DNA from 4 places in the Pelosinus sp. sgz500959 genome. Region 4 is predicted to be linked to each of the others. Evidence: riboswitches for the same ligand, from Rfam matches in the RefSeq annotation. Region 4 holds a riboswitch; each other region holds the start of a gene.
What was found. Region 4 has a riboswitch for S-adenosylmethionine ahead of ACAN52_RS07975 (methionine ABC transporter ATP-binding protein). Riboswitches for the same ligand answer to the same signal wherever they lie in the genome.
Positions count from the first base shown of each region.

Region 1: another riboswitch for S-adenosylmethionine. It lies ahead of ACAN52_RS06525 (DUF2292 domain-containing protein); the one in region 4 lies ahead of ACAN52_RS07975 (methionine ABC transporter ATP-binding protein).
Region 2: another riboswitch for S-adenosylmethionine. It lies ahead of ACAN52_RS02075 (trans-sulfuration enzyme family protein); the one in region 4 lies ahead of ACAN52_RS07975 (methionine ABC transporter ATP-binding protein).
Region 3: another riboswitch for S-adenosylmethionine. It lies ahead of metK (methionine adenosyltransferase); the one in region 4 lies ahead of ACAN52_RS07975 (methionine ABC transporter ATP-binding protein).

Region 1 covers NZ_JBGJZL010000003.1:346,905-354,449, forward strand. Annotated here, with positions in the region: gene ACAN52_RS06495 (lactate racemase domain-containing protein) at 1-131, shown strand, start outside; gene ACAN52_RS06500 (threonine synthase) at 390-1,589, shown strand; gene ACAN52_RS06505 (amino acid ABC transporter permease) at 1,775-2,440, shown strand; gene ACAN52_RS06510 (amino acid ABC transporter permease) at 2,421-3,098, shown strand; gene ACAN52_RS06515 (amino acid ABC transporter ATP-binding protein) at 3,109-3,861, shown strand; gene ACAN52_RS06520 (cysteine ABC transporter substrate-binding protein) at 3,884-4,768, shown strand; SAM riboswitch class I at 4,951-5,053, shown strand; gene ACAN52_RS06525 (DUF2292 domain-containing protein) at 5,203-5,586, shown strand; gene ACAN52_RS06530 (homocysteine synthase) at 5,656-6,948, shown strand; gene larE (ATP-dependent sacrificial sulfur transferase LarE) at 7,096-7,545, shown strand, end outside.
Region 2 covers NZ_JBGJZL010000001.1:467,847-475,391, forward strand. Annotated here, with positions in the region: gene ACAN52_RS02050 (ferredoxin family protein) at 1-81, opposite strand, end outside; gene ACAN52_RS02055 (adenylyl-sulfate reductase subunit alpha) at 65-1,753, opposite strand; gene ACAN52_RS02060 (ABC transporter permease) at 1,790-2,584, opposite strand; gene ACAN52_RS02065 (ABC transporter ATP-binding protein) at 2,496-3,335, opposite strand; gene ACAN52_RS02070 (aliphatic sulfonate ABC transporter substrate-binding protein) at 3,346-4,389, opposite strand; SAM riboswitch class I at 4,697-4,799, shown strand; gene ACAN52_RS02075 (trans-sulfuration enzyme family protein) at 4,896-6,032, shown strand; gene ACAN52_RS02080 (tryptophan transporter) at 6,529-7,098, shown strand; gene ACAN52_RS02085 (energy-coupling factor ABC transporter ATP-binding protein) at 7,098-7,545, shown strand, end outside.
Region 3 covers NZ_JBGJZL010000002.1:95,571-103,115, forward strand. Annotated here, with positions in the region: gene dapF (diaminopimelate epimerase) at 1-417, shown strand, start outside; gene ACAN52_RS03155 (hypothetical protein) at 528-1,130, shown strand; gene ACAN52_RS03160 (YicC/YloC family endoribonuclease) at 1,281-2,165, shown strand; gene remA (extracellular matrix/biofilm regulator RemA) at 2,221-2,490, shown strand; gene gmk (guanylate kinase) at 2,515-3,129, shown strand; gene rpoZ (DNA-directed RNA polymerase subunit omega) at 3,151-3,357, shown strand; gene coaBC (bifunctional phosphopantothenoylcysteine decarboxylase/phosphopantothenate--cysteine ligase CoaBC) at 3,367-4,551, shown strand; SAM riboswitch class I at 4,619-4,724, shown strand; gene metK (methionine adenosyltransferase) at 4,787-5,977, shown strand; gene priA (primosomal protein N') at 6,138-7,545, shown strand, end outside.
Region 4 covers NZ_JBGJZL010000004.1:197,811-205,355, forward strand. Annotated here, with positions in the region: gene ACAN52_RS07965 (MetQ/NlpA family ABC transporter substrate-binding protein) at 1-712, opposite strand, end outside; gene ACAN52_RS07970 (methionine ABC transporter permease) at 733-1,386, opposite strand; gene ACAN52_RS07975 (methionine ABC transporter ATP-binding protein) at 1,355-2,413, opposite strand; SAM riboswitch class I at 2,495-2,601, opposite strand; gene ACAN52_RS07980 (YerC/YecD family TrpR-related protein) at 2,759-3,106, shown strand; gene hisZ (ATP phosphoribosyltransferase regulatory subunit) at 3,122-4,306, shown strand; gene ACAN52_RS07990 (HD domain-containing protein) at 4,329-4,856, shown strand; gene ACAN52_RS07995 (D-2-hydroxyacid dehydrogenase) at 4,865-5,815, opposite strand; gene hisG (ATP phosphoribosyltransferase) at 6,081-6,740, shown strand; gene hisD (histidinol dehydrogenase) at 6,743-7,545, shown strand, end outside.

The DNA of each region.
Region 1 (7,545 bases), on a different contig from region 4:
TTTCAGAAAATATTGCTGAAGTTGCAAGATTTATAATTCAAGCAACCACTTTTTTGTTTGGTATTGCCGTCATTGAAAATCCATATCATGAGATAACACATATTAAACTGGTAACAAGTCAGGGATTATAGTAAAAAAATATTGATTAGAATGATCATGAAGTAATCTTATTTGACAAATTCATAATTGTGATGTACCATATATTTAATACATGGGAATAATAGAAACATTAGTTGATTGGAATAACCAAAGACTAAGAGTATTTGCAATACTTTTAGTCTTGTTTTTTTTGTAATTTAGTACCCCAAAGAAATAAAAATAATTTTTTCAAACAAAGATTAGCTTAAAAAACAGGACTAAGAGCAAAAAAATTAGAGTGAGGGATTTAAATGTATGTAACTCATTTAGAATGTCCAAAATGTAATATTCAATATGATCATAATCAACTTGTTCAATTGTGTACTGCTTGTGGTGCGCCCTTATTGGTACGATACAATCTTGCTGAGATTAAAAGAAAATTGAAAAAAGAAGATTTAGTTGGTCGTAGGGAAAATTTATGGCGATATCGAGAATTACTGCCTCTTTCAAATCCAGAAGAAGTCATTTCTCTTGGTGAGGTAATGACGCCTTTGCTTCATCTTAAGAAACTCGGAAAAAAACTAGGGTTATCTGATCTTTATTTGAAAGATGAAGGAATGAATCCAGGTGGTACCTTTAAATCTCGAGGGGCTGCCGTTGGAGTTTCAAGAGCCAAAGAACTTGGCGTAAAAAAACTAGGCATGCCGACAAATGGAAATGCTGGCGCAGCATGGGCTATTTATGCAGCCAAAGCCGGTATTGAAGCGAATATTATTATGCCAATTGATGCGCCGATGATTACTCGTAATGAGTGTGCAATTGCAGGGGCTCAATTGTATTTGGTAAACGGATTAATCAGCGATGCTGGTAAAATAGTAGCCGGTGCCGTTGATAAATATGGATGGATGGATGCATCGACCCTTAAAGAACCTTATCGGATTGAAGGTAAGAAGACTATGGGGCTTGAAATTGCTGAACAATTTAATTGGGAAGTTCCAGATGTCATTTTATATCCTACTGGCGGCGGCGTAGGTTTAATTGGTATTTATAAAGCTTTGTTAGAACTACGTGAAATTGGTTGGATTGGCGATAAAATGCCGCGTTTAGTTGCTGTGCAGGCTACAGGTTGTGCTCCAATTGTAAAAGCTTGGCAAGAAAATGCAAAAGCATCGGATTTCTGGTCTGATGCTACGACAGTCGCCTTTGGTATCACAGTTCCAAAAGCGCTCGGAGATTTCCTCGTATTAGACGCTCTTTATCAGACTAGTGGGTGCGCAATCGCGATATCTGATGAGAAAATTCTCAGCAATCAAGCCGAATTGGCAAGCCAAGAAGGACTCTTTATTTGTCCAGAAGGTGCAGCTAATTTAGCAGCTGTTAAAGAGTTAGTGAAGTCGGGTTGGATCCAAGAGAATGAGAAAATAGTTATGCTGAATACTGGTAGTGGACTAAAATATCCAGATACGGTTAAAGTGAGTGTACCTACTTTACAACCTGGTGATAGTTTATAAAAGATCCTCTTGACACGGAATTTATTATATTGTATCCTTTTAATAAATACATAACATAGCTGGTCAGAAACACTGAAGGCTAAAGTTTCCTCTTAGGGGATACTTTGGCCTTTTTTATTTATTTATGATTGGTTATCAATTTGAGATTAGAACAAATCAAATAATAGAAAGTAGGAGGTGAATTCATGAATCTTAATTGGGAATTTATTATCAGTAATATACCCTTATATCAAAAAGCAGCTTGGCTTACTTTGAAACTTGCTGCGGGAGGAATTGTAGTATCATTGATCCTAGGGCTTTTATGTAGCGCTATATTATATTATCGGGTAAGGGGAATTGAAAAACTTGTACGGGTGTACATCGAAGTTTCTCGTAATACACCTTTGTTGATCCAATTATTCTTTTTGTACTATGGTTTTACTAAATTCGGTCTGACGATGAGTGAAAATACTTGTGCTATTCTTGGTATATCATTTCTGGGTGGAAGCTATATGGCAGAAGCATTCCGTGGTGGCATCGAATCAGTCAGCAAAATACAAATTGAATCTGGCCTTAGTATCGGGCTAACGAAAATTCAGCTTTTTAGATATATTATTTTACCACAAGCATTTTCGGTTACAATACCTGCAGTGGGTGCTAATTGTATTTTTTTGTTAAAAGAAACATCCATCGTAGGAGCGATCGCGATACCCGATCTCATGAATTTAACACAAGATTTAATCGGGATGTACTACCAAACTGTTGAGTCTTTATTCATGCTGGTTACGGCTTATTTGATGATGATTTTACCCTTATCTCTATGCCTGAACTGGTTGGAAAGGAAGGTGCGATATGCAGAATTTGGGAATTAATATCCTTTTTGAAGGAATTAACTTAGAGCGGTTATTTGGTGGCTTACTGATGACAGCTGGTATTGCTTTTCTTTCTATTGTGATTGGATCGGTACTGGGGATCTTATTAGGCCTACTTACAACATCGAAGTCAAAGATCATACGTTATCTCTATCGGATTTATTTAGAATTTTTTCGAATCATTCCCATTCTTGTTTGGTTATTTATTGTTTATTTTGGGGTTACAAGAATTTTTGATATTCATATTAGTGGTGAAGTGGTTGCCGTTGTTGTATTCAGTCTCTGGGGGGCTGCGGAAATGGGCGATATTGTACGAGGGGCATTAGAATCTTTGCCACGACATCAAATCGAATCAGCCAAAGCTCTTGGTCTTAATTTTTGGGGTATCTATCGGTATATTTTGTTACCACAAGCCATTCGGCGTATGCTACCTGGAGGCATTAATTTAGCAACAAGAATGGTAAAAACCACATCCCTAGTTGTTATGATCGGTGTGATTGATGTAGTAAAAGTCGGACAACAAATCATTGAACGGTCAACTTTGAAGACTCCGACGGCTTCTTTTTGGATTTATGGTTTTATTTTTATCCTGTATTTCATGATTTGTTATCCGTTATCAAAATGGTCAAAAAAACTAGAAATGAAATGGGAACGTTAGGGGAGAGGTTATGGCTAATAAAGAAAATAATCAAGTGCTGCTTGAAGTAAAAAACTTATATAAGGAATATGATGGAAAAATTGCCTTAGATCAGATTGATCTGAGCATTCATCAAGGAGAGGTAGTCGTTATTCTCGGTCCATCTGGTTGTGGTAAAAGTACTTTTCTACGTTGCCTTAATGGCCTTGAAGAAATTCAAGGCGGTGATATTACTTTTCATGGTCATAGCCTCACACAAAAGGATGTAGAATGGCAACACATTCGTCAAAAAATCGGTATGGTTTTTCAAAACTATGACTTGTTTCCTCATATGACAGTGATTGAAAATATTTTGTTAGGTCCTGAAAAAGTCCAACATAGAGACAGAGATGAAGTCATGAAACAAGCCGAACAATTACTTGACCGCGTAGGCTTACTGGATCGTAAAGATGCGTATCCACGCCAGCTCTCAGGAGGACAGAAGCAACGGATTGCGATTGTGAGAGCTTTGTGCATGAATCCAGAAATTATGCTTTTTGATGAAGTAACAGCAGCTCTTGACCCTGAAATGGTACGCGAGGTTCTCGATGTCATACTAGGCCTTGCCAAACAAGGAATGACCATGGTAATTGTTACTCACGAAATGGGATTTGCCCGATCTGTTGCCGATCGGATCGTATTTGTTGATTTTGGGAAAGTCTGTGAAATTGCCGGTCCAGAAGAATTTTTCACAACGCCCAAAACCGAACGTGCCCGGCAATTTTTAAATATATTTCAATATTAATTAAAAAAAAGGAGAGTTTTACATGAAAAATTTAAAGAAAATAGTAGCAGTTGCATTGAGTGCCATGGCACTAGTTGGAGTATTAGCAGGTTGCGGTTCAACAACGACTACAAAAACACCTGATACCAAAACGGAGCAGACAGTTGCCAAGGGGAGCATTGAAGACATCAAAAAACGTGGGGTAATCAGAATCGGTGTATTTGGTGATAAACCTCCATTTGGTTTTGTGGATGCAAATGGCAAAAATCAAGGATTTGATGTTTATATTGCCAAACGATTTGCGAAAGATCTTCTTGGTGATGAATCCAAGATTGAGTATGTATTAGCTGAACCAGCGAGCAGAGTGGAATTCCTTGAGGCTAATAAGGTGGATCTTATTTTAGCAAACTTCACGGTTACTGAAGACAGAAAGAAAAAAGTTGATTTTGCGAATCCGTACATGAAAGTTGCTCTTGGTGTCGTGTCACCATCTGGTGAGCAGATTACTTCTGTCGATCAACTAAAAGGTAAAAAACTGATTGTGGTTAAAGGCACCACTGCTGAAACTTATTTCACCAAAAATCATCCAGATGTAGAATTATTAAAATTTGATCAAATTACACAATCCTTTGAGGCTTTGAAAGATAAACGTGGCGTTGCTTTGTCTAATGATAATACTTTACTATTTGCGTGGGCAAAGGAGAATGCAGGCTTTAATGTAGGTGTTTCAACATTAGGTAGTCTTGATACCATCGCGCCTGCTGTTAAAAAAGGTAATGCAGAACTCCTAAACTGGATTAACACAGAATTAGAAACTCTTGGTAAAGAAAATTTTGTTCACAAAGCTTATGATGCAACCTTAAAACCTGTGTATGGAGAAACTCTTAACCCAGAAGATATTGTTATCGAAGGTGGAAAATTAAAATAAGCTGATTTGGGAATCTAGAGGCTGTGAAGGGAACTCAACTTCACAGCCTTCGTTATTATAAGACTTTACTCTCTGCTGAGCCTTGATTAAAATCAAGTTTTCTTTATAAACAGATTTATTAATAAGCATTGACACCGATAAAGCATCATGTTATTATCAATAATAAAATTAATAGCATACTACTCTTATCCAGAGAGGTCGAGGGAATGGCCCGATGACACCCGGCAACCAGTGCAATTGCACAGAGGTGCTAATTCCAGCAGGAGCTTTCCTGTAAGATGAGAGAAAGGCGATTGTAGATGAATCCCCTTTCTTCGGAAAGGGGATATTTTTGGAATCAGAAAGTATAACACTTTCTCGATTACAAGCAAGGGCAACTAAGGCTTGGTGCAAGCCAAGTTTTCTTTGAGAATAATGACTGTAGAGGTGTTTATATGTTACCAAAAGAGAATAAAACAGTACTAAAATCAAAAAAAAATGCTGTTAGTCCTTGTGCCATGGATCAGATTATGACCATCTTGAACAATACGTTTCATGGAAATGTTGCTTTAATTTATCAAGATTCGCGTTTAGTGCAAATCGAAAGAAATGAAAAAATTAGGCCAGCGGAATTAAATGGAAAAAGTTGCGAACTACCGCAAGGGTTAAAAGAAAATTGTGATATTCCAGGGGTGAGGGCGAGAATTTTAGAAGCTTTTGAAAATATGGAATATGGGCAAGTTGTGATTGTAATTAAAGAAGGTCGGATCATTCAAATTGATCGTACGGAAAAACAGCGGTTTGCTGCCTTGGTGGGCCTCTATGGTGATGGTATATAAACGAAGAACAAGCTGATCAGTCAACTGAAGGCTAGTAATATAGATCAACAAAAAATGGAGGGTGTTATAATGGCATTACCAGAAAATTTGCGGTTTGAATCATTAGCTGTGCATGGAGGGCAAGAGCCAGATCCAACTACAGGATCAAGAGCAGTGCCTATTTATCAAACGACAGCTTATAATTTTAGGGATAGTGAACATGCGGCCAATTTATTTGAGCTAAAAGAAAGTGGCAATATTTATACCCGTCTTATGAATCCAACGACAGACGTACTAGAAAAAAGGATCGCAGCTTTAGAAGGTGGAGTAGGCGCTTTGGCTTTTGCCTCAGGACATGCAGCCATCAGTGCAGCGATTTTCAATATTGCCCAAGCGGGAGATGAAATTGTTAGTTCCTCTACTTTGTATGGTGGAACTTATAATATGTTTGCTTATAACCTGCCTCGCCTAGGAATTAAAGTGCATTTTGTTGATCCCAGTGATCCTGTTAATTTTGAAAAAGCCATTACGCCGAATACTAAGGCTTTGTATGCAGAAACCATTGGTAATCCTAAAATTGATGTCCTTGATATTGAAAAGGTGGCTGCAATTGCTCATAAGCATGGTATTCCTCTCATTGTTGATAGTACCTTTGCAACTCCTTATCTCTGTCGCCCAATCGACTTTGGTGCTGATATTGTCATTCACTCAGCGACGAAATTTATCGGTGGACATGGAACTTCAATGGGCGGGCTGGTCATTGATAGTGGAAAATTCGACTGGAATAATGGCAAATTCCCACTGCTCAGTGAACCAGATCCTAGTTATCATGGCTTAAAATATACAGAGGCTCTTGGACCTTTAGCTTATATCATTCGTCTGAGAGTACAAATTTTACGCGACTTAGGTGCTTGTTTAAGTCCTTTCAATAGTTTTGCATTTCTGCAAGGGCTAGAAACTCTTCATCTTCGTATGCAGCGTCATGCTGAAAACGCCTTGGCTGTTGCTCAATATCTTGAAAAACATGAACAGGTCAGTTGGGTCAGTTATCCAAGTCTGGCGAGCCATGCTGATTATGAAAAAGCACAAAAATATTTGCCAAAAGGCGCAGGTTCTATTTTTACCTTTGGTATTAAAGGCGGATTGGAAGCTGGTCGGAAATTAATCAATTCATTGAATTTATTTTCCTTGCTTGCAAACGTAGGGGATGCCAAGTCCTTGGTCATCCATCCCGCAAGTACGACTCATTCTCAACTTACTGCTGAGCAACGGGCTAGTGCTGGGGCACCAGATGATATGGTTCGATTGTCCATTGGGATTGAAGATGTCCGGGATATCATTGAAGATTTAGCGCAAGCATTAGAGGCCAGTAAATCTGTATAAAAATTTTAATATCATTTAGCTGATCATAATAAATGAAGGCTAAGGTGCCTCCTATTTGTGGGGGTTCCTTAGCCTTTCCTATATTTAATGAAGATGCAGTTACAAAAGCGAGGGACGCTTTGAAATAAAGATAAAGGGGATTAAGTCATGGGAGAAAATAAGGAGAAAATCAAAGAGCTTCATGAGTTATTGAGTGGATTTGGTAGTGTAGTAGTAGCCTTCTCAGGTGGTGTGGATAGTAGTTTTTTGGCAGCAGCAGCACTCCGTGCTGTGGGAGAAAAAGCAGTCGCTGTGACTGCTTTTTCAGAAACCTTGGCTGAAAGTGAAAAAGATGAAGCCATTTTACTTGCGAAAGAAATTGGTATTAAGCATATCCTTTTAAACATTAGTGAATTAAATAGTCCTGATTTTGTAGAGAATACAACGAGTCGTTGTTATCATTGCAAAAAAGAACGTTTTTCAGTGTTAGCCACTTGGGCCAAAGAACATGGGTATAACTGGATTCTTGAAGGATCAAATGCGGATGACTTATCCGATTATCGCCCAGGAATCAAAGCTGTCGAAGAACTTGAAAAAGTTCGAAGTCCTTTGCTTGAA
Region 2 (7,545 bases), on a different contig from region 4:
TTTATAAAGCAAGCTACCAGGGCATACCTGACGGCATTTTCCGCAGCCTGTACATTTGTGACTATCAATCATTATGCTCATAAACGTCATCCTTCTTTACTAAATCCCGTAATATGATCTTAACTTTTCCATCTTCCAACTGTGAATTAACAAATTTTAACCAATTTTCATCATCTTGTTTAGGATAATCCGCATTTTCTTGGAAAGAGTGCCATCGGGTCTCTTGTCTAGCCTCAAGATGTTCAATGAGAGTTGTACAAACATAAAGACGATCTATCACTTCATGGATAAACATCAGCTGATGTAAATCACTTGCTTTTAGCTGTTGACTAATGACTAGTAGTTCACCAATTCGCTTTTTAGCAACTTGCAGTTTAGCATGATTAAAAACATATCCCGAAGAAATTCCACCCGCATAATCATCCATGACTTTCTGCATGGCATCTTCGATTTCTTCCACTGTATAAAGTCCCGAATCATCCTGTAAAAAACCATTGATCTTTATCAATTTTTGTTGAACATCTTTAACGTTAGGTGCCTTATTACTTTTGTCTTGTACATAAGTTAATGCCGACAAGGCCGCAATTTCACCTTCTACAAAACAGCCTGTTACGTATTTCTGAGGACTTCCCCCTGCTACATCACCAGCTGCATATAGCCCAGGGATGGTCGTCCCTCTAGCCGTATCTACCCAATAACCACTGCCTGTATGGCCACCAACGATATAAGGTTCAGTACCTTCAATTTCAACATTTTCTTTAGCTGGTCCTTTGCCGCTTTCCAGCCACCGTAAGGTTTGGGCAGGCGCCATATTAAGATACGCTTTATAAAGATCGTCTTCTTGTTTTTCCGTAATTCCAACTGTTTGTAAATAACAAGGTCCGCGGCCTTCTCGATTTTCCATTACTGTCGAATACATACGAATGGAAGTTTTGGGGATGCCAGTACTTTTGTCATATTCTACGCCCAGACTATTAATTTGTTGCGCCCCTATCCCTTGGGCAATGGTACCTGTAGGTGCAATGGTATCTTTACAACGCAAGGCAATAAAACGCATTTCAAAAGTCGTCATTTCAGCCCCAGCTCGTATGCCCATGGCATAACCAGCTCCCGTATTAAAGGGAGAATACCACATTTTATGTTTAGAAAATCCTGGATTGTTTGGCTTATAAAGCCCTGCGGCACCTCCCGTGGTACAGATTACAGCTTTAGCAGAAATCACATATAAAATATGAGTATCAAGAGAAAAACCATAAGCTCCGATTACTTTTCCCTCTTCTACAATATAATCTGTAATAGAAACGCGATTAAGTACTGTAACCTGAGATTCTTTCTCCACAGCATCAGCAAGGAGTGGCTTAATATTTTCCCCGTTAATTTTTATATTCCGCGTGCCCCTAGACACATATTCTCCAACCTCATCCTTTAGAATAACAAGTCCTAATTTTTCCATTTTTTCTGTAACAGAATTGAGACCTTGGGCCATGGTATATACAAGATCTTCTCGCACCAGACCTTCAGCATCATTTTTAACATAATTTAAATAAGATTCCGGTGTTTGACCTTTGACAATATAAGCATTTAAGGCATTAACACCAGCCGCCAAACAACCACTTCGTTTGATATTTGCTTTTTCAGCAATTATAACCTTCGCCCCTGATTTTTCAGCAATGGTGATAGCGGCAAAACAACCAGCCGTTCCTCCACCAATAATCAGAATATCAGTTTCAAGATTTTTAATTTCTAACTCCACCTGTGTAGCACCTACTTTCACATTAAGGACGGTTGATTAGACCTTATCCAATCCCCATTTTTGCCTAATATTGATCTCCATCCGACCAAAGATCAGCTTATCCACAGCAACTCCGAGTACAACAATTACAATCATAATAGCCATAACCTGGCTAATATCAGCTAGATCTCTCCCCACCATCAGAACTTGCCCCAATCCCTTAGTGGCTGAAATCATTTCCCCAGCCATGAGCGCCCGCCAAGCAAAAGACCAACCTTGTTTTAAACCAGAAATAATGCTCGGCAAACTGGCTGGAATAATCACATTCCAATACAGATTAAAACCTTTAGCTCCCATGGTTTTTGCTGCCCGCACAAAGAGAGGATTGATGTTTTTCATCCCAGACTCAATGGCAATCGAGACCGCAAAAGTAGAACCAATTGTAATAACAAAAATAATAGCGCTCTCATTTAATCCATACCAGAGAATAGAAAAAGGTAACCAACAAATACTTGGTAGGGTTTGTAATCCTAAGATCAATGGGCTTACATGTTCATCAAGATATTTAAACCGTACAATAGCAAGCCCTACAATAATCCCAATAACAATGGATAATAAATAACCAACAATGATGCGTTTAGCACTGGCAAAAACTGCAATACCTAAACTACCATCAGCAATCAAATCCCATAAGGTCGTGAAAACAGCGATGGGAGATGGAAAAATATAAGGTTTCCATAACCGTAACCAATCTACACCAATTTTATATGCCAGTTCCCATATTGCTATCAGAATCAGATAAAATAGTATCTTTTTTACTAGTCCAATCATTGTCGAATTCAGCTTTGGCAACTTTCTCCACCTCCTCTTTCAATTCTTTCATAATATCTGCTGCCAGATAAGCTAAATCAACATTTTCAGGCTGCCTGGGTCTGGCAAGCTGAATGTGAAACTCTTTTTTAATAACCCCAGGGTTCGCTGCCATAACAATGACTCGATCAGCTAAAAGAACAGCCTCCTCCACATTATGAGTGACAAAGATAATATTCTTTTTTGTTTCAAGCCAAATTTGTTGGAGTTCAACCTGGAGAATACTCTTCGTCTGACTATCAAGAGCTGCAAAGGGTTCATCCATCAAAAGTACTTCTGAATCAAGAGTTAAGGCTCTCGCCAGTGCAACTCGCTGCCTCATTCCTCCAGATAATTCATGAATGAAACAATTTTGAAACCGAGTTAAATGCACCATTTTAAGATACTTCTCTGCTTTTTCTCGCCGCTCAGCTTTTGGAATTCCGGCAAGTTTCATCCCAAATTCAACATTATCAATGACTTTAAGCCAGGGAAATAAGGCGGCCTCTTGAAACATGACAACACGATCAGGACCGGCCTCTTTCACCTCGTTACCATTACAAATTACTCTACCCGTTGTGGCCTGTTCGAGACCAGCAATAATATTGAGGAGCGTGGATTTTCCACACCCTGATGGTCCCAAAATGCAAACAAATTCACCTTTATGAAACTCAACATTAATGTTATGGAGAGTATTGATCTTATCGGTTTTTGTGATAAAACTTTTACTTACATTCTCTACAATGACACTCATCCATAGCACCTCAATTTTCTATTTCTTTTAGCCCTTTTTCTTTTAGCACTTTATTTAAAATTTTAAAGTTAAACAAATCTTTAAGGTCTGGAGCTGCTTTAATAAACCCTGCATCTAAAGACAACTTTACAAAATCAACTACAGAATCTTTTTCTGGATCATTGGTCACTGTTAAGCGTTTAAAAGCATCATCCAAGATTTGTTTGGCCAAAGGTTTACCTGTTAGCTCTTTGATTTGTGCATTTATACTTTCTTTTGCTTTCTCAGGATTTTGATTAATATAAGATGTTAACTCAACATGAGTTCGAAGAAATTTTTCAATGAGTTCAGGATGTTCTTTAATAAATTTCGTATTGGCAACAACAACAGCTGTCGTATAATTCCCATCACGCCACACTTGTTTTTGATCTAACAATATATTCGCTTTGACTTCACTCACAAGACGTGCTCCCCATGGTTCGGGAACAAGAGCAGCATCAATTTCGCCTTTATCAAGTAAGGTTTTTATATCAGGATTATCCGCTTGCCTAACTTCTACCGTACCACCTTTGGTCGTATCCTTTAAGCCATTTTCCTGTAAAATATGGCGCAGAGATAAATCTTGGGTATTGCCGAATTGGGGAACAGCAACCTTTTTACCACTTAATTCTTTTACATTCGTTAACACTAAATCTTTTCTTGTAATTAAAATGGCCCCTGCATCTGTTGCTCCTGCAATAATCTGCAAATCACCTTTCGATTTCGTATAACCATTAATCGCAGGACCAGGTCCGATATAACCGATATCTACTTCACCAGCAAATAGAGCTTCAATTTCTGCAGGACCCGCATTAAATGTTTTCCATTCAATGGGATTTGATTCTCCTAATGCTTTCTGAAACTCACCATTGGCTCTGCCCACAAGGGCTTGAGAATGAGTAATATTAGGGAAATGAGCAATCCTAACTTTCACATTTTTGTTTTCTGCCGTATTCGTAGAAGTAGAGCATCCGCTTATTCCCCCAGCTACTGCAACAACCAGTGCCACTATAAGTCCAAGCTTTACAAATTTCATTTTCATCGTCCTCCTTATTACTTAATTTTTAATAAAATAAAAAAGACTAAGAGTATCCGCCCTTGAATAGGACATACTCTTAGCCTTTGGTTTTCCAATCGGCTGTTTTATTTAATTTTTCTGATTGTACCATGATAACTTTTACGTGTCAATCTATTTTGATTAAGAAATTTTATATACTAATACAAAAATTTTTAACTCCAAACATCAAAAATGCGATATTGAAGTTAATTTCTTTAATACAACTTATATATATAAATATTGACATCATATCACTGATTATGATATTATCATTAAAAAATTAAACTTCTTATCCAGAGTGGTCGAGGGACTGGCCCTATGACACCCGGCAACCGGCAGCAATGTCACGGTGCTAACTCCAGCAGGATGATAATCCTGAGAGATGAGAGGAAGATGTTGCAAGTTCGCAAACCTCTTTCCTCGAAAATCGGAAAGAGGTTTGTTTTTTTACTATTATTTTACGGTCATATAATAAGGAGGTTTCTATGAATCTACACTCGAAAATTGTTCATATTGGTGTCTGTACTGATGAAAAAACAGGTGCAATTAGCACACCGATTTATCAATCGGCAACATTCCGTCACCCTGCCCTTGGTCAAAGTACAGGTTTTGACTATACACGTAGTCAGAATCCTACTCGCAAGGTCTTAGAAGAAGGAATCGCTACCCTCGAAGGCGGCAGCTTAGGACTTGCTTTTGCTTCAGGTATGGCCGCTATTACGGCATTATTGATGATTTACAAGACAGGTGATCATTTAATTGTGATTGAAGATTGTTATGGCGGTACTTACCGCGTCATCGATAAAGTTTTTAACAATTTTGGTTTAACAGTCACCTTTGTTGATGGCAGCCATCTTAACGAAATCGTGGACGCCATCACACCTTCAACAAAAGCAATTATCGTTGAAACACCAACCAACCCCCTCATGAAAATTGTAGATATCTCTGCAGTTATAAAAGTTGCCCAACCTCATGGTATTCATACGATTGTTGATAATACTTTTTTAACCCCTTATTTTCAGCGTCCTCTTGAACTAGGAGCTGATGTGGTCATTCACAGTGGCAGTAAATACTTATCGGGACATAATGATTTAGTTTGTGGACTCATCGTAGCAAAAGATCTTGAACTTGGTGAACGCATTCGTTATATACAAAATTCTACTGGTGGTATCTTAGGTCCAAATGACAGCTGGCTACTCATTCGCAGTATTAAAACCCTAGCTATACGAATGGAAAAACATAATTCCAATGCCTTAGCCGTCGCAAAATGGCTCCAAAAACATCCAAGAGTGGTGAAAGTTTATTATCCAGGTCTTGATGATCATCCTGGAAAGGCTATACATGACCGTCAAGCATCTGGTTATGGCGGTATGTTATCTTTTGTTGTCGATGATGCAAAATTAGTTCCGACCATATTACGTGAGGTTAAGCTCATTCGCTTTGCGGAGAGCCTTGGTGGAGTAGAATCCCTAATTACATTACCCGCTGTACAGACCCATGCCGATGTGCCTGTTGATGTGCGGAATCGTCTAGGAATCTCGGGCTGTCTGCTTCGCTTATCTGTGGGCATTGAAAATGAAGACGATATTATTCAGGATTTAGAGCAAGCCTTATCTCTATAAGTTGCTGCCTTTAAACTTTGACTTGGTGATTCCTTGAATCTTCCACTCATTTTATCAGCCGCATCGGCGTCCAAGATTTCCCCAAAAAGTTAAATTCATTTTCACAATAAGTCTAAAAAACACCTTGACAACGATCATCTTAACTGTTACAATACGTTAAAATACATCCTTATTATCATCTATGATCAGGAAGAGTATACAATACGAAGAGGGTTTCAGCGAGCCAATGACAGTGAAAGTTTGGCACTACTCGGTATGTAGAATGGGCCTGTGAGATACAGTCTGATCCACAAATTGTGGGGTAGGCGCTGTCGGGATTCTTCCGCCGTTATCAGGAAGCAGGTATCGGATATCATGTATCCCGTACTGTGTAACACCTGGCTTTCATGAAAGCCAATCAGGGTGGCAACGCGGATTCACTCCTCGTCCCTATACAATGGGATGAGGAGTTTTTTATATTTAATTTTATAGTTAAAAATAAAGGAGAGCGATCAATATGGAACTGAATAAAAATGAACCTGAACTCATTATTCATGAAAATAATAAAGGTGGTAAGTATCGCTGGGTTACTGTCACAACCTTACTCTTAGCGATCGGGGCTATTTTACATTTAGTAAGTCCTAGTATTGGCGGCATCACTCCCAATTGGACAATTGCCATGTATTGCATTGCCATCAACTTAACCAAACCAACGGTTAAACAATCTTTCGGTATCGGACTTGTTGCTGCGGCAATCAATATTCCTACTTCAAAATCAGCTTTTCCTTACGGTAACTTATTAAGTGAACCCATCGGTGCCGTTGTTTGTGCATTAATCGTCTGTCTTTCCTGCCAAATATCCTTAGGTAAACTCAATATCAAACCTGCTATTACAGGATTTATTAGTACGGTTGCCAGCGGCATGACTTTTATTACAACCCTCAAAATTGTTCTTTCCTTACCAATGTCCGTTTATCTATATGCCATGATGCCTGTTGTCTTTTCTGTCGCCCTTCTCAATGCAGCCATCACCCAAATTCTTTATTTCCCCGCAAAGAGATTATTTGACGCTAAAGGTGAGCAATAATGTCCGACATTAGTCTGCAAAATTTTAGTTATGCCTATAACCATCCTAAAAAAGTCCTCCATAATATCAACCTTACGGTGGAAAGCGGTTCTTTTTCTGTGGTACTTGGCCCCAGTGGAGCTGGTAAAACAACCTTATGTCTTGCCATTGCAGGAGCTGTCCCCCATTACTTTGGCGGCAGTTCCGCTGGTGAAGTCCATGTAGCTGGAATTCACACGCAAAAATCTACCATGCATGACTTAGCCCTCACCGTCGGTACGGTCTTACAAGATTATGAAACTCAATTAGTCACAATGACTGTAGAAGAAGAAGTTGCCTTCAGTCTAGAGAACATCGGTACTAATCCTATAGAGATTGCCCAAAGGGTCAAAGACTCTTTGGAAAAAGTCGGTTTAACAGGTTATGATAAGGAGCCTGTCACTGCTTTATCTGGAGGGCAAAAGCAAC
Region 3 (7,545 bases), on a different contig from region 4:
CAGGTTGTCCATGAATTGCTAGTTGTAGAAGAAGCCGAGTATCATATCACGTGTGTGTCAATGGGCAATCCACACTGCATTATATTTGTTGATCAGATTGATGATGTTGATTTATCAATAATTGGGCCTACGATTGAAACTCATCCAGCTTTTCCGCGGAAAACTAATGTTGAGTTTGTACAGGTGCTGACGCCGCAGAAAATTCGAATGCGTGTGTGGGAACGTGGTGCTGGTATTACAATGGCGTGTGGTACAGGTGCCTGTGCAACATTGGTTGCAGCAGTGCTCAATGGTAAGGTTGACCGACAGGCTATAATTGAACTTGATGGTGGTGAATTATTGATTGAATGGGGTTTAGATAATCATGTCTATATGTCAGGCCCAGCCACCCAGGTTTTTCGTGGCGAATATCTTTAGAAATCCTAAAATCCAACTTCTCGTTAAATCAGAAGTTGGATTTTTAGAATGTTACAGGAATTTTCTTATTTATGGTGTAATAGTATACTTCATAAGAGCGAGGAGGTTGAATGGTGAAAATTATTAGCTTACTATGTGCTTTTTTCTTGCTATCAGTAAATCCAGTTTTAGCCATATCGTCCATTGATGTGAATGTAATCAGGGAAGCTCAAAGTTACGGTAAAATTAAGGCTCAAGATCAATTAAAAGATTTTTTACTGCCATGGATATCCTATGAAGAAAAAGCTGTTAAACTAGATGAAACTGCAGAACATGCTTATTTGTACACTGCCTTTTTGCTAATGGCTACGGATTCAAGAGAAAAGAGTTTAAATGGTCAGAGTGTAAGTCTGCTTGATAGTGAACGAATCCTAGCGGATTATACCAATTTATTAAGTTTTAGTGTTGCTTTATTTGGTGAGAAACAAGATTTTGCACAAAATGCCAATGTGATCTTAAAACAAAATAATAAAATTATAAAAGCTTATCAAGTCAACATACCAGTTGATGCTGAAAAAATTTCTAAAGATGAAATACCATCGGTCTATAAAGGACAATGTTATTTTTATTTTGTTGAAAAAGATATTGATCTAGATTCCCCAATTTCATTAGTGATTAGCACGAGTGATAAAAAGGAACATATTTTTTATTTTGATATGGCAAAAATAAGATAAAGCTTCAGAAGGATCTGTGAAGTTTAGATTTCTGGCGAAAAAGGGATTTAGAGAAAGAATAGAGAAGTAGTGAGTAAGAAACGGATAAGGCTGAGTAATTATGAAAATGATTGTTAATACTAACAGATATAGGGAAAGGAGCAACTCATCGTGCTTAAAAGTATGACTGGTTTTGGCCGGGGAGAGTTTTTTGATAGTCAACATCGATTTATTGTAGAGATTAAGGCAGTCAATCATCGTTATAATGAAATTGTCATTCGGATGCCTAAAAATTTAGGTTCACTTGAAGACAAGATTCGCCGTAGCATATCAAATACATTAGTACGAGGACGTATTGATATTTTTATAACTCTTGATGAATATGGACAAAAGAAAAGAACGGTAAGGGTTGACAAAGAATTAGCAATGGCGTACCATGAATCTTTGAGGGATTTAGCGCAGTTACTTTCTAGTACAATAAATGACACGGTTCAACAAATTGCTCATTACCCTGATGTGATTAAAGTAGAAGAAGTAACAGAAGATGTGATCATTTTGTGGCCTAAATTGTCGACTGCAATTGATATGGCTGTCAATCATCTGATGAGTATGCGTTTAGCCGAAGGTCTTTCAATTAAACAAGACCTAGTGGCACGTGTTGCTACGATTTCTTCCTATTTGATTACTGTTGAGGAGCGGGCACCGAAGGTATTAGCCGAGTATCGTGAAAAAATATTGGGGCGTATGCGAGAACTCTTAACTACCGTTGGCGCTGAACCAGATGAAGGGCGATTGCTTCAAGAGACAGCCATATTTGCTGATCGCACAAGTATTACAGAGGAATTAGTGCGCCTTAAAAGTCATTTAATACAAATTGATTCCACATTAAATACTGATGATGCAGTCGGCAGAAAATTAGACTTTATTATCCAGGAAATTAATCGTGAAACCAATACGATTGCCTCAAAGGCCAATGATTTTACGATAGCGAATTTGATGATCGAAATAAAAAGTGAAATCGAAAAAATTAGGGAACAAATTCAAAACATAGAATAATAAAAAGCCCTTAGAAATCACATTCTACACAATAAACATAGGAGGAATGTTATTTATGGAAATTAAACTTATTAACATCGGTTTTGGTAACATTGTATCTGCCAATCGCATCATTTCCATCGTAAGCCCTGAATCAGCACCTATTAAAAGAATTATTCAAGAAGCTCGCGATCGAGGAATGCTTGTTGACGCAACTTATGGACGACGTACGCGAGCCGTTATTATCACTGATAGCGATCATGTCATTTTGTCAGCCGTACAACCAGAAACAGTAGCACATCGCCTGGTAAATAAAGAGACTAGTGATGATAATGCTGCCGAGTAGTCAGTATTGAAAGGAGCAGCATAGATGGCGAAACAAGGGATTTTAATTGTACTTTCTGGTCCTTCTGGAGCAGGTAAGGGTACAATTTGTCAAGAATTGCTGCGTAGTGATCCTGAATTAAATTACTCTATCTCTGCAACAACTCGAGCACCGCGTGTGGGAGAACAGAATGGGGTTAACTATTGGTTTGTTTCACACGCAGAGTTCCAACAGATGATTGAAAAAGATGAGTTATTGGAATGGGCTGAAGTTTATGGTAATTTTTATGGAACTCCTTATCAACATATTGCAGAACTTTTAAATAATGGTAAAGATGTTGTACTAGAGATTGATACACAGGGAGCTACGCAAATTAAGAAAAAATTTCCACAAGGTGTATGTATTTATATTGTTCCGCCATCATTAGATGAACTGGCCAAACGTATTCATAAGCGTGGAACAGATAGCCTAGAAAATATAAAAACTCGATTAGGTTCAGCAAATGATGAATTAACTCATGTACATAATTATCATTATGTAGTTGTAAATGATGAAGTGCAACGTGCAGCTAAAAAAGTTGCTGCCATTATTATTGCGGAAAAATGTCAAGTTAACCGTAATATGAATATAATTGAAAATATTTTAATTGAATCTAAATAATAAATTTTTAGGGGGACTATCATGATTAATCCATCAATCGATACCTTGGTAACTAAAGTTGATAGTAAATATACTTTGGTGGTACTTGCGGCCAAAAGAGCACGTGAAATTATGGACGGTTCTCCGTCTTCAGTCGATAGTAAATCAAATAAACAAGTCACGATTGCCTTAGAAGAAATAGCACAAGATAAAATCACTTATGAGCGAACGAAAAGTGGCATAAAATAGGAGGACTACATGTTGCAAGGAAAGAATGTTGTTGTTGGAGTAGCAGGTGGCATTGCTGTTTATAAAGTGGTGGACGTTGTTAGCCGACTTAAAAAACAGGGAGCTAATGTGTATGTTATTATGACTCAATCAGCGGCAAACTTTGTTACACCTTTGACTTTCCGTGAAATAAGTGGACATCCCGTTGTGGTCGATATGTGGGCTGAGACGACAAATTGGAATGTTGAACATATTGCACTGGCGAGCTGTGCTGATTTATTTTTGCTGGCTCCTGCTACTGGAAATATGATTGGTAAGATTGCCAATGGCATCGCTGATGATATGTTGTCAACGACAGTGATGGCGACGACAGCTCCTGTATTGCTCGCACCTGCAATGAATACAAACATGTATTTGAACCCTATTGTTCAACAAAACATTACGAAATTAACTCAGCTAGGATATCATTTTATTGAACCCGGCTGTGGTATGTTGGCATGTGGTACAGAAGGAGTCGGACGTTTACCTGAGCCAGAAGCGATTGTGGCAAAAGTGATCGACATGTTCAATTGTAAAAAAGATTTTGCGGGCAAGAAAGTATTAATTACTGCTGGTGGTACTCAAGAAGCCATTGATCCTGTACGTTATATCGGTAATCGTTCGAGTGGTAAAATGGGATATGCCATAGCTAAAGCTGCTGTTAGTAGAGGGGCGGAAGTGACTCTTATATCAGGGCCTACTCATTTAACACCACCTGTTGGCGTTACCTTTCAATCAGTTGAGTCCGCTGCGCAAATGCGAGACGCAGTTCTCTCTCATTACTCTGATAGTGATATCGTAATCAAAGCGGCGGCAGTGGCTGATTATCGCCCCCAAACGATGAGTCCTAATAAAATAAAGAAAAATAGTGCTACATTAGAACTGGTACTAGAAAAAAACCCAGATATCTTATTTGAGCTTGGTCAATTAAAGAAACACCAAATTTTAGTTGGCTTCGCAGCTGAAACTCAGCAATTATTAGTTCATGCTCAAGAAAAGCTCACTCGAAAAAATTTAGATATGATTGTGGCTAATGACATTACATTGCCCGGGGCTGGATTTAATGTTGATACCAATATTGCCAAGTTAATTTATCGAGATGGTCATATAGAAGAGCTAAGTAAAATGTCAAAAGAAGAACTGGCAGAGATTATTTTGGATCGAATTTGCATATAATAGTAAAAAAAGATTGATTTTATTGAAGTTATAAATTAAAATTTAGTTTAGCAATTAAAATTTTATATACTCATCAAGAGATGGTGGAGGGATTGGCCCGATGAAACCGCGGCAACCATTTGGATTTTCCGAAAACGGTGCCAATTCCTGCGGCGTGATCCGCAAGATGGGGAGAGTGAAGTTCACGCTCCCTTTAGGGAGTTTTTTTTTTATTACAAAACAGGAGGAATCAGTTATGGAAAAAAAACGTGTATTATTTACTTCAGAGTCAGTTACAGAAGGTCATCCTGATAAAATGGCGGATCAAATTTCCGATAGTGTATTAGATGCAATTATGGCAAAAGATCCTATGGGCAGAGTTGCTTGTGAAACTCTTGTTACGACAGGGCAAGTTCATGTAGTTGGGGAAATCACCACAAATTGTTATGTTGATATTCCAAGACTTGTACGTGAAACAATTAAAGATATCGGCTATACACGCGCTAAATTTGGCTTTGATGGTGATACTTGCGGAGTGCTTATTTCAATTGGTGAGCAGTCTGCTGATATTGCGATGGGTGTTGATCAATCACTAGAATCTAAAAAAGGTGAAAAAGATGATGTAGAAGCCATTGGAGCTGGTGATCAGGGGATGATGTTTGGTTATGCAACCAATGAAACTCCAGAGTACATGCCATTGACCATATCTCTTGCTCACAAATTAGCACGCCGTTTATCTGAAGTACGCAAAACAGATGAATTGGATTACTTACGTCCCGATGGTAAAACTCAGGTTACAGTCGAGTATGAAGATGGTAAACCAGTTCGTGTTGATACCATTGTTATTTCAACACAACATGGTCCTGATGTTGAGCTCACGACCATTGAAAAAGATATGATTGAAAAAGTAATTATTCCAATTGTGCCAGCAGAATTGCTGGATGATAAAACAAAATATTATATTAATCCGACTGGTCGTTTTGTCATTGGTGGTCCACAAGGTGATGCTGGACTTACAGGGCGCAAGATCATTGTTGATACTTACGGTGGTATGGCACGTCATGGTGGCGGAGCATTCTCTGGTAAAGATTGTACAAAAGTAGATCGTTCAGCTGCTTATGCTGCTCGTTATGTAGCTAAAAATGTAGTTGCTGCGGGACTTGCTGATAAATGTGAGATTCAATTAGCTTATGCAATTGGTGTTGCGCAGCCAGTGTCGATCATGGTGGAAACTTTTGGAACGGCTAAAGTCGAAGAAAGTTTAATCGCCACTTTAATTAAAAAACATTTTGATTTACGTCCAGCAGGCATTATTAAGGCTTTAGATTTACGTCGTCCTATTTATCGTCAAACTGCTGCTTATGGACATTTTGGTCGTACTGATATTGATTTACCTTGGGAGCACACTGATAAAGCTGAAATTATGCGTAAAGAAGCGAATCTTTAATTTTAAGAATAGGAAGAATATATGTAACATATGTAAAGAAGGGGACTCAGTGAGATCCCCCTTCTTTTACTTTACAGAATCAGAGCGATACAGGAAGTGTGTCTGTATCAAAGAACTTGATTTTCTTATAGTATGAAAATCACATTGAATGGTGGTAAATATGGAACGTATAGCTCACATTTTAGTAAATATTGCAACGAGAAGTATCAATAAGACATTTTCATATGTCGTCCCAACCCATTTAGATTATGTTGGCGCAGGTTGGCGTGTTGTAGTTCCTTTTGGCAATCGTAAATTAGAAGGTTTTATTATTGATGTGACTGAGGGGCAATACCCTAGCCAGGATGATTTAAAACCTATTTTAGATATATTGGACAATGATATATGGTTTGATGAAAATATGATGAACACCGCTAAGTGGATCAGTGAATATTATGTATGTAATTTAGTTGATGCAATGCGGTTATTTATTCCAGGAAAATCAGGCGTTAAGAGTGTGACAACTTATCGTGTGGCTGATGATATTGATGTTGATAAGGTTCTTGCCAGTTTGGGCGTAAAATCCATAGAAGCTTGTCAGGTTTTTATGTATATCAATCAACATCCTTCCGTTAACTCAGCTAAACTTGAAAAACAGTTTGGTGCGTCAGTTTTAAAAATAGTGCGTTATTTGGTGCGTAAACATGTCGTTATAGGAGAAGCTGTTATGAAAAAAACAGCCTCTCATCGCTACAAGAATCTTATACGTTTAGCCACGAATCAGCAAGTCGATCATGCTTTTATTGAACAATATAAACGCAAACCAGCACAAGCTCGTTTACTAACTTATTTAATGGCTCATGATCAACTTGCATATGATGAATTTAAAAACAACAATATGAGTTATGATGCGGCTCGAAAATTGATAGAAGAAAAAGTTCTGGTTCTGGAAAAGGTTCAGGTTATACGTGATAGCTATGCTGATGTACGTGGGGCAAGAACTCAGGTATCATTAACAATAGAGCAACAACAGGTTTTGGCGTCAATTAAACCTAAAATGCAAGCTAAAGAATATCACTCTTTTTTACTCCATGGTATTACGGGGAGTGGTAAAACACAGGTATATATTGAAGCAGTAGCGCTGGCTAGACAAAATCATCGTCAGGCCATTGTTCTGGTTCCGGAAATCGCCTTGACGAGCCAAATTGTTTCTCGATTTAAAGCTCGATTCGGTGATGATGTCGTTGTGATGCATAGTAAATTATCTACAGGTGAACGGTATGATGCATGGCAACGTCTGCGCACTAAACAAGCGGGGATTGTGATTGGTGCACGTTCAGCGGTGTTTGCTCCCCTTCCTGATCTAGGAATCATTATTATGGATGAAGAACATGAGTTTACCTATAAACAGGAAGAAGCACCTCGTTATCATACGAGGCAAGTGGCTCTTAGGCGAGCTCAATTAGCAAATGGAGTTGTGATTATGGGAAGTGCAACTCCAGCAGTTGAAACTTATTATGAAGCACTGCATGAGAAGCATACTTTGTTATCCATGTCCAAACGTATTGCTGGAGCCTTGTTGCCTGAGG
Region 4 (7,545 bases):
GAACAGTCAAAATATTTACATAAGGAGAATCTTTTTGTTCGATAAATAGAGCATCTTTCGTAGGAACTAATTTTGCTTCTAATGCATAGTTGGTGTTAATGACAGCGATGGACACATCTTCAAGAACACGAGGAAGTTGAGGAGCTTCTAGTTCGCTAATTTGAATGTTTTTAGCATTTGTAGCAATGTCATTTACTGTTGCATTGATACCAACACCATCTTTCAATTTAATGATACCAGCTTTTTCAAGTAGAGCAAGAGCGCGACCGCCATTGGTAGGATCGTTAGGAATGGCAACTTTAGCACCTGCAGGAAGTTCAGTCAAGTTTTTGATTTTCTTTGAATAAATACCCATTGGTTCAATATGCACGGCAGCTGTATAGGTTAGTGCTAAATTTCGTTCTGTAGAAAACTTAGTCAGATAAGGAATATGCTGAAAGAAATTAGCATCTAGTTCTTTCTCAGCAACAGCAATATTTGGTTTAACATAATCAGTCATTTCAATGATTTGTAGGTCAATGCCTTCTTTAGCAAGTAATGGTTTTACGACATTTAAAATTTCAGCATGAGGTACAGCGGTAGCTCCAACTTTTAAAACTGTATTAGTTGCTTGTTTGGCAGGAGCTGCAGGAGCTGCGCTTTGTTGACCGCATCCAGTAATGAGTAGGCCCAAAGTGAGGACTCCGATGATTGCAAGAATAAATTTTTTCATGAATTAAACCCTCCAAAAAATTATTTTTTATTTAGGCGGCGCGCTAGATAGTCGCCGGTTGATTGTACAATTTGTACTTGCCCAATTAAGATAAGAACAGTAATCAGCATAATATCTGCCCGGAAACGTTGGTAACCATAACGTATAGCAAGATCACCAAGGCCACCGCCACCAATAGCACCAGCCATTGCTGAATAACCAATTAAACTGATAATTGTTAATGTAAGACCTAAGATAATTGCGGGCAGCGCCTCTGGTATAAGAACTTTCCTGATAATTTCCATTGGTGATGCGCCCATGGCTTGCGCTGCTTCGATTACGCCATAATCCACTTCTTTGAGAGCTGATTCGACGATGCGAGCTACAAAGGGGATGGCTGCAATGCAAAGGGGAACAATAGCCGCATTAGTACCAATGGATGTACCAACAATAAGACGAGTTAAAGGAATAATGGCTACCATTAAGATAATAAATGGAGTGGAGCGCGTTGCGTTGACAATCACACCAAGTATCTTATTAAGAGGAGTATTCTCTAGAATATGCCCTTTATCAGTGGTCACTAAAATAATACCAAGGGGAATACCGAAAAAGGCTGAAATAATTCCTGATACTGCTACCATGTAGGTCGTTTCCCATAGGGATTTAAACAGTAGTGCGAGCATGTCTTGGGACATAACCAATCACCTCAATTCCAAGTTCTCGTGTGTGTAAATACTGTAGTGCTTGTTCAAGATCGTTTGAATTTCCAGAGAGTTCAACAAGCAGTGTACCAAACAGTGTATTTTGAATATGATCAATATTGCCATAAAGAATGCTGGCATCAATATTGAAATGACGAACCATACTAGAGATTACAGGTTCTTCAGTGGAGTGACCAATAAAGGACAAACGTACAATTAGATTGCTGTCATCAATTGGGGTTGGCGATAAGACAAGATCAGCAAAAAAATCAGGTAAATTATGATTAATGATGGAACTGATAAATTCTTTCGTGGTATTTTCTTTCGGTTGAGTGAAAACATCCAAAACTTGACCTTGTTCAATAATGAGACCACCTTCAATAACGGCGACTTGATTACAAATTTCTTTGATGACCTGCATCTCGTGGGTGATGAGAACAATGGTAAGTCCAAATTCTCGATTAATATTTTTAAGTAATTCTAAAATTGATTTTGTTGTTTGTGGATCAAGAGCTGAGGTTGCTTCATCACATAATAAAACTTTAGGATGATTAGCGAGTGCTCTCGCAATGCCAACACGCTGTTTTTGTCCACCGCTGAGCTGAGCAGGATATTGATCTTTTTTATCAGCTAGCCCAACAAGATCAAGCAAATGCATAACTTCAGTATGGATAGTTTCCTTACTGCATTTTGCTAGTTCAAGAGGAAAGGCGATATTTTGGTAGACTGTACGTGATGATAAGAGATTGAAATGCTGGAAAATCATACCGATTTTTTTACGTTGCTCCCGTAATTCTAGCTCAGTAAGACTTGTGAATTCTTGGCCATCAACAGTCACGATCCCTTTCGTTGGACGTTCTAACATATTAATGCAACGGATGAGTGTACTTTTCCCAGCGCCACTCGTGCCGATAATTCCAAAAATCTCTCCTTGGGCTACAGTCAAGTTTACACCTTTTAAGGCGTGTACAATTCCATTCGTACTTTCGTAAGTTTTTTCAATGTTTTGTAATGTAATCACTGTAATGACCTCCTTCTTGCCGTAGATTGGTAAAATAAAAAGCTGCTTCACAACATGAAGCAGCACCGTTAATCTAGTTGCGCTTCATCTGCCAGGATATACTCCTGTGGAGTTGGCACCGTTTTCACAAAAAGTGAATGGTTGCCGCAGTTTCATAGGGCCATTCCCTCGACTGCTCTTGATGAAAAGAATATTAACTTAACATGTAGAATAATAACATACTCTTTGATCGGTGTCAATGGGAAAATGAGCGGTGAGTTTACTTTACTTTTTATTATAGATAATGTTATAATTTAGCAAAGTAAAGATTGAAAGTGATAAAGTAAAAAGGGGAATCATAATATTATGGCTACAAATCCTAAGTTAAAGGGTGAATTGGCTGATCGATTATTTCAGGGAATTTTGTTATTGGAGAATCAAGAAGAGTGTTATCAGTTTTTTGAAGATATTTGTACCATTAGTGAACTGAAATCTCTAGCCCAACGGTTAGAAGTAGCTTTCATGCTTAAGAGCGGTCATACTTATGATGAAATTGTAGCAAAGACAGGAGCAAGCACAGCAACCATTAGTCGCGTGAAACGCTGTTTAAATTATGGTGCTGATGGATACAAGCTTATTTTGGAACGAGTTGAAATTCAAAATGCTCAAACCCAATCGACTACTAAAGTTGATTCTGATAAAAAATATGAATAATGGAGTGTGAAAGTTATGGGTCAACATGAATTTGTTCCACAAATTCCTTATGGGACACGAGATTTTTTGCCGAAAGAAGCCAGTCGCAAGCGTGCAGTCGAAGGGGCTTTGGCTCATTTGTTTGATAGTTGGGGTTATGATGAAGTCGTTACGCCGACCATGGAATATTTGGAGACTTTGGCAGTGGGAGCAGGCAACGATTTAGACCAGCATATGTTCAAATTTTTTGATAAAAATAATCGTATTTTGGCTTTGCGTCCAGATATGACAACTCCAATGGCACGGGTGGCAGCTACACGTCTTAAAGAAAGTTTAGCGCCCATAAAATTATTCTATTTGACCAATGTCTTTCGTTACGAACAAGCGCAGACTGGGCGACAATGTGAATTTTATCAGGCTGGGGTTGAGTTGATGGGAGCAGCAGGACCAACAGCTGATGCTGAGGTCATTGCACTGGCTGTTGAAAGTATGCTAAAGTCTGGACTCAAACAATTTCAAATTGGCTTAGGGCAAGTTGATTTTATTAATGGTGTGATGGCGCAAAGCGGTCTTTCACAAGAACAACAATATCAGGTTAAAAATGCTATGCTGACAAGAAATTTAGTTGGAGTTGATGAAATTCTTGTTAGTAGCAGTTTATCTAAAGAAGAACAAAAAGTTTTAAAACAAATTCCGTTGTTACATGGTAAACAGGATATGCTTAAACAAGCCTATGGTATGGTGGCGAATGAGATGAGTCACAAAGCATTGGATAATTTAGCCGAAATCTATCGTTTGCTCGAAATTTATGGAGTGGCTCAATATGTGGATTTTGATTTAGGTATCATTCGTGATTTTGATTATTATACAGGAATGGTATTTGAAGGATATACACCTGGTCTCGGTTTTCCTATATGCGGTGGGGGTCGATATGATACCATGCTCAGTTCCTTTGGGATGGATTGCTGTGCAACCGGCTTTGCTTTAGGTATTGAACGTATTTTGCTGGCCTTAGAACGTCAAGGAATTGTCAGTATGCCAGGCGCGAAAGATGTTTATATTGGTTGGGGGACTGATAAACTCTTTGCTGCCATTGGTCAAGGAGAAAAACTTCGTACAGCAGGTCAACGAGTTGAGATTGGTCTTGTTGCTCAAACTCAAGCTGAGGCTGAAGTCAGTCAAAAAAGTAAGGGGTATGGCCAATTATTATATATGGAGTAACTCAAAATAGGTGGCTAAACATATGGTTAAACGAGTAAAACAAGTAATTGCTGCATTAACCGCTAAAATTACTCACGATGATCGATTATTTGTAAATCGTTATTTGACGTCGTCTGAACAGATCTTATTCTGGGGAATGAATTTACCAGATCAACGTCATGTTTTGAATGTTGCTTACACAGCCCTGCGTTTGGCAAAAGCACATAAAAACATTGACATAAATCTTTTAGTCAGATGTGCCTTGCTTCATGATGTGGGTAAAATCAAGGGTGACGTAAGCACGATGGATAAGATTATAACTGTTATCGGTCATCGCTTTGCACCACGGTGGTCTAAAAAGTGGGGACGTCTAGGGCGCGGGAATCGGCTTATGAATATTCGGCACGCTTTTTATATTTATTTTTATCATGCTCATCGTAGTTCGACGATGCTTAAAGCAATTGGAGCCTCTCCCAAGGTGATTGAACTTGTTGCCAAACATCATGAAACTCCAGCAGAACATGATCCACTGGAGCTGATGTTATTGCGTAAGTCTGATGATCTGCATTAGCAGACCGATTAATAACCCTTGGTTTTATCAATGACATTTAACATTTCTTTATGCTGTATAAATCTTGATAAATTATCGGCAAATAATTTAATGGCTCTATCGAGATAATTAGGGGATAAAGCCGCCAGATGGGGCGTGATAATGACATTTTTCATGTCCCATAAAGGAGAGGTATCGGATAAGGGTTCGTTGACAAAAACATCTAAACCAGCGCCTTTGATGAGCTTTTCTTCAAGGGCTTTAATTAAATCATCTTCATTTACAACAGCACCACGGGCAATATTAATAAAATAAGCTGAAGACTTCATGGCAGAAAATTCTTTGATGGTAAATAAATTTTTAGTTTCTTCTACTAAAGGAAGGGCGACTACTACAAAATCAGAAATTGCAAGCAATTCATTGAGTTGATTTGGGGCATAGATTTTATCCACAAATATCTCAGTTGTCATCGTTCGTTTACTAGCTACGACATGCATGCCCATACCTTTAGCTTTTTTTGCAATTTCACGGCCGATACTGCCAAGACCAACAATTCCAATGGTTTTATCATGAATTTCTTCAACAGGGGTTCGTTTCCACTGTTTGTTTGGCTGCTGACGGATAAATACATTCAGTCCGCGGGTGAAGGCAAGCATCATGGCGAGAACATGTTCAGAAATAGGAATACCATGAATGCCTCGTGAATTAGTTAGTAGAGTATGACTTGCCTGCATTTCTGGGTAGAGTAAACTTTCAACTCCTGCACTGAGGGCATGAACCCATTTAAGCTTTGGAGCGTTTTGGTGCAGAGGACGAATATCCATTCCACCCCACGTAACTAAAATATCTGCATCTGCGATGTATTCATTGGCTTGTTCTAAATCGCATGAAATAATGGTACTATCAGGTGAAACCGTTGTAATTGCCTTATGGTGGCGGTCAGCTAAGCTATTCGTTACAAGAATATTTAATGGAGCCATTATATAGGACACCCCTTTTTTTATAGTTTATCAATAAGAGATAAAGAAGACTTGATTCAAGTGGAGTTTTAACTCCATCTAAATCTTAGTCTTTTGCATTCAGCGACTTGGCTGTCGGATAAAAATCTAAATAACTTTTATTATTCTGCCAATTAATTCTACATATACACTCTAAAATCCTACATTTATATTGACGAATATTTTAACTAATGTTAATATAGCTATATGTTAACGCTTTAAATAACTAAAGGAACAGGAGGACTTCATGACTTCAAGTGATATGGATTATCTTACAATAGCCTTGCCTAAAGGCAAAGTTTTTGGAAAATCAGTTGAAATGTTAGGGAAAATTGGATATACAGCCGAGGATTTGACGGAGAATTCTCGGAAATTAATTATTACAAATGAAAAAGAAAAGATACGTTTTATTATTACGAAAACAGCTGATTTACCGACTTATGTGGAGTATGGAGCAGCTGATATTGGTATTATAGGCAAAGATGTGTTAATGGAAGACTGTAAAGATGTCTATGAATTATTGGATTTGAAATTTTCGTTGTGCCGTATTATGGTTGCTGTACCTGAAGCACTGAAACAAGAAAAGTTAAGTGATTATGCTCATATGCGAGTGGCAACTAAATATCCTCAGGTTGCGGAACGTTTTTTTCATAGTATGGGGATGCAGATGGAATTTATCAAATTAAATGGCTCTATTGAATTGGCACCTATGGTAGGTTTAGCAGAAATTATTGTCGATATTGTGGAAACAGGCAGCACTCTCAGAGCAAATAATTTGGTAGAAGTAGCCAATATTCAAGTGGCGACTGCGCGTCTGATTGCCAATCGTGTTAGTTTTAAAATGAAATTTGATCGGATTAATAAACTAACAGAACAATTAAAAGCATTGCTGGAAAGCGAGGCATAACAATGAGAATCATCAATACAAAAGAAATGTTAATTAAGGATGTGGCGGCACTACTGAAAAAACCACCTTTTGATCAAGTGGTTTTAGGTGAAGGAGCAAAAGCTCGCATTGCTAAGGTATTTGGTAGTGAACTGACAGCTGTAGAGGTTGTGGAAAAAATTGTAAACGATGTGCGCAGTCAAGGCGATGAAGCTGTTTTTCGTTATACGAGTGACATTGATGGTGTTACTTTAAATGCTGAGACGTTAGAAGTTACCAAGGAAGAATTTGATCAAGCGGCAGCCCAAGTAGATGGTGAGGTTTTAGCGGCTATACGCCAAGCGATTGCCAATGTGAGATCTTTTCATGTAGAACAACTTCCTAAATCATGGCTCACTTATCGGGAACATGGTTCTATGCTTGGGCAAAGTTGTATCCCTTTAGAAAGGGTTGGCATTTATGTACCAGGTGGGACGGCAACCTATCCATCTTCGGTCATTATGAACGCTGTTCCGGCTTCTGTAGCTGGAGTAAAAGAGATCATTATGGTCGTACCCCCAGCAAAAGATGGCAGTGTTAATCCCTATGTGCTGACTGCTGCTCGGGAAGCCGGTGTAAGTCGTATTTTCAAAGTGGGCGGGGCGCAGGCAGTTGCGGCATTAGCCTTTGGTACAGAGCTTATTCCTCAAGTTGATAAAATCACAGGACCAGGTAATATTTTTGTAACATTAGCCAAAAAAGCCGTATATGGTCATTGTGGAATTGATATGCTTGCCGGTCCAAGTGAGATTTTGATTGTAGCCGATCAGACTGCTGATCCTTCTTA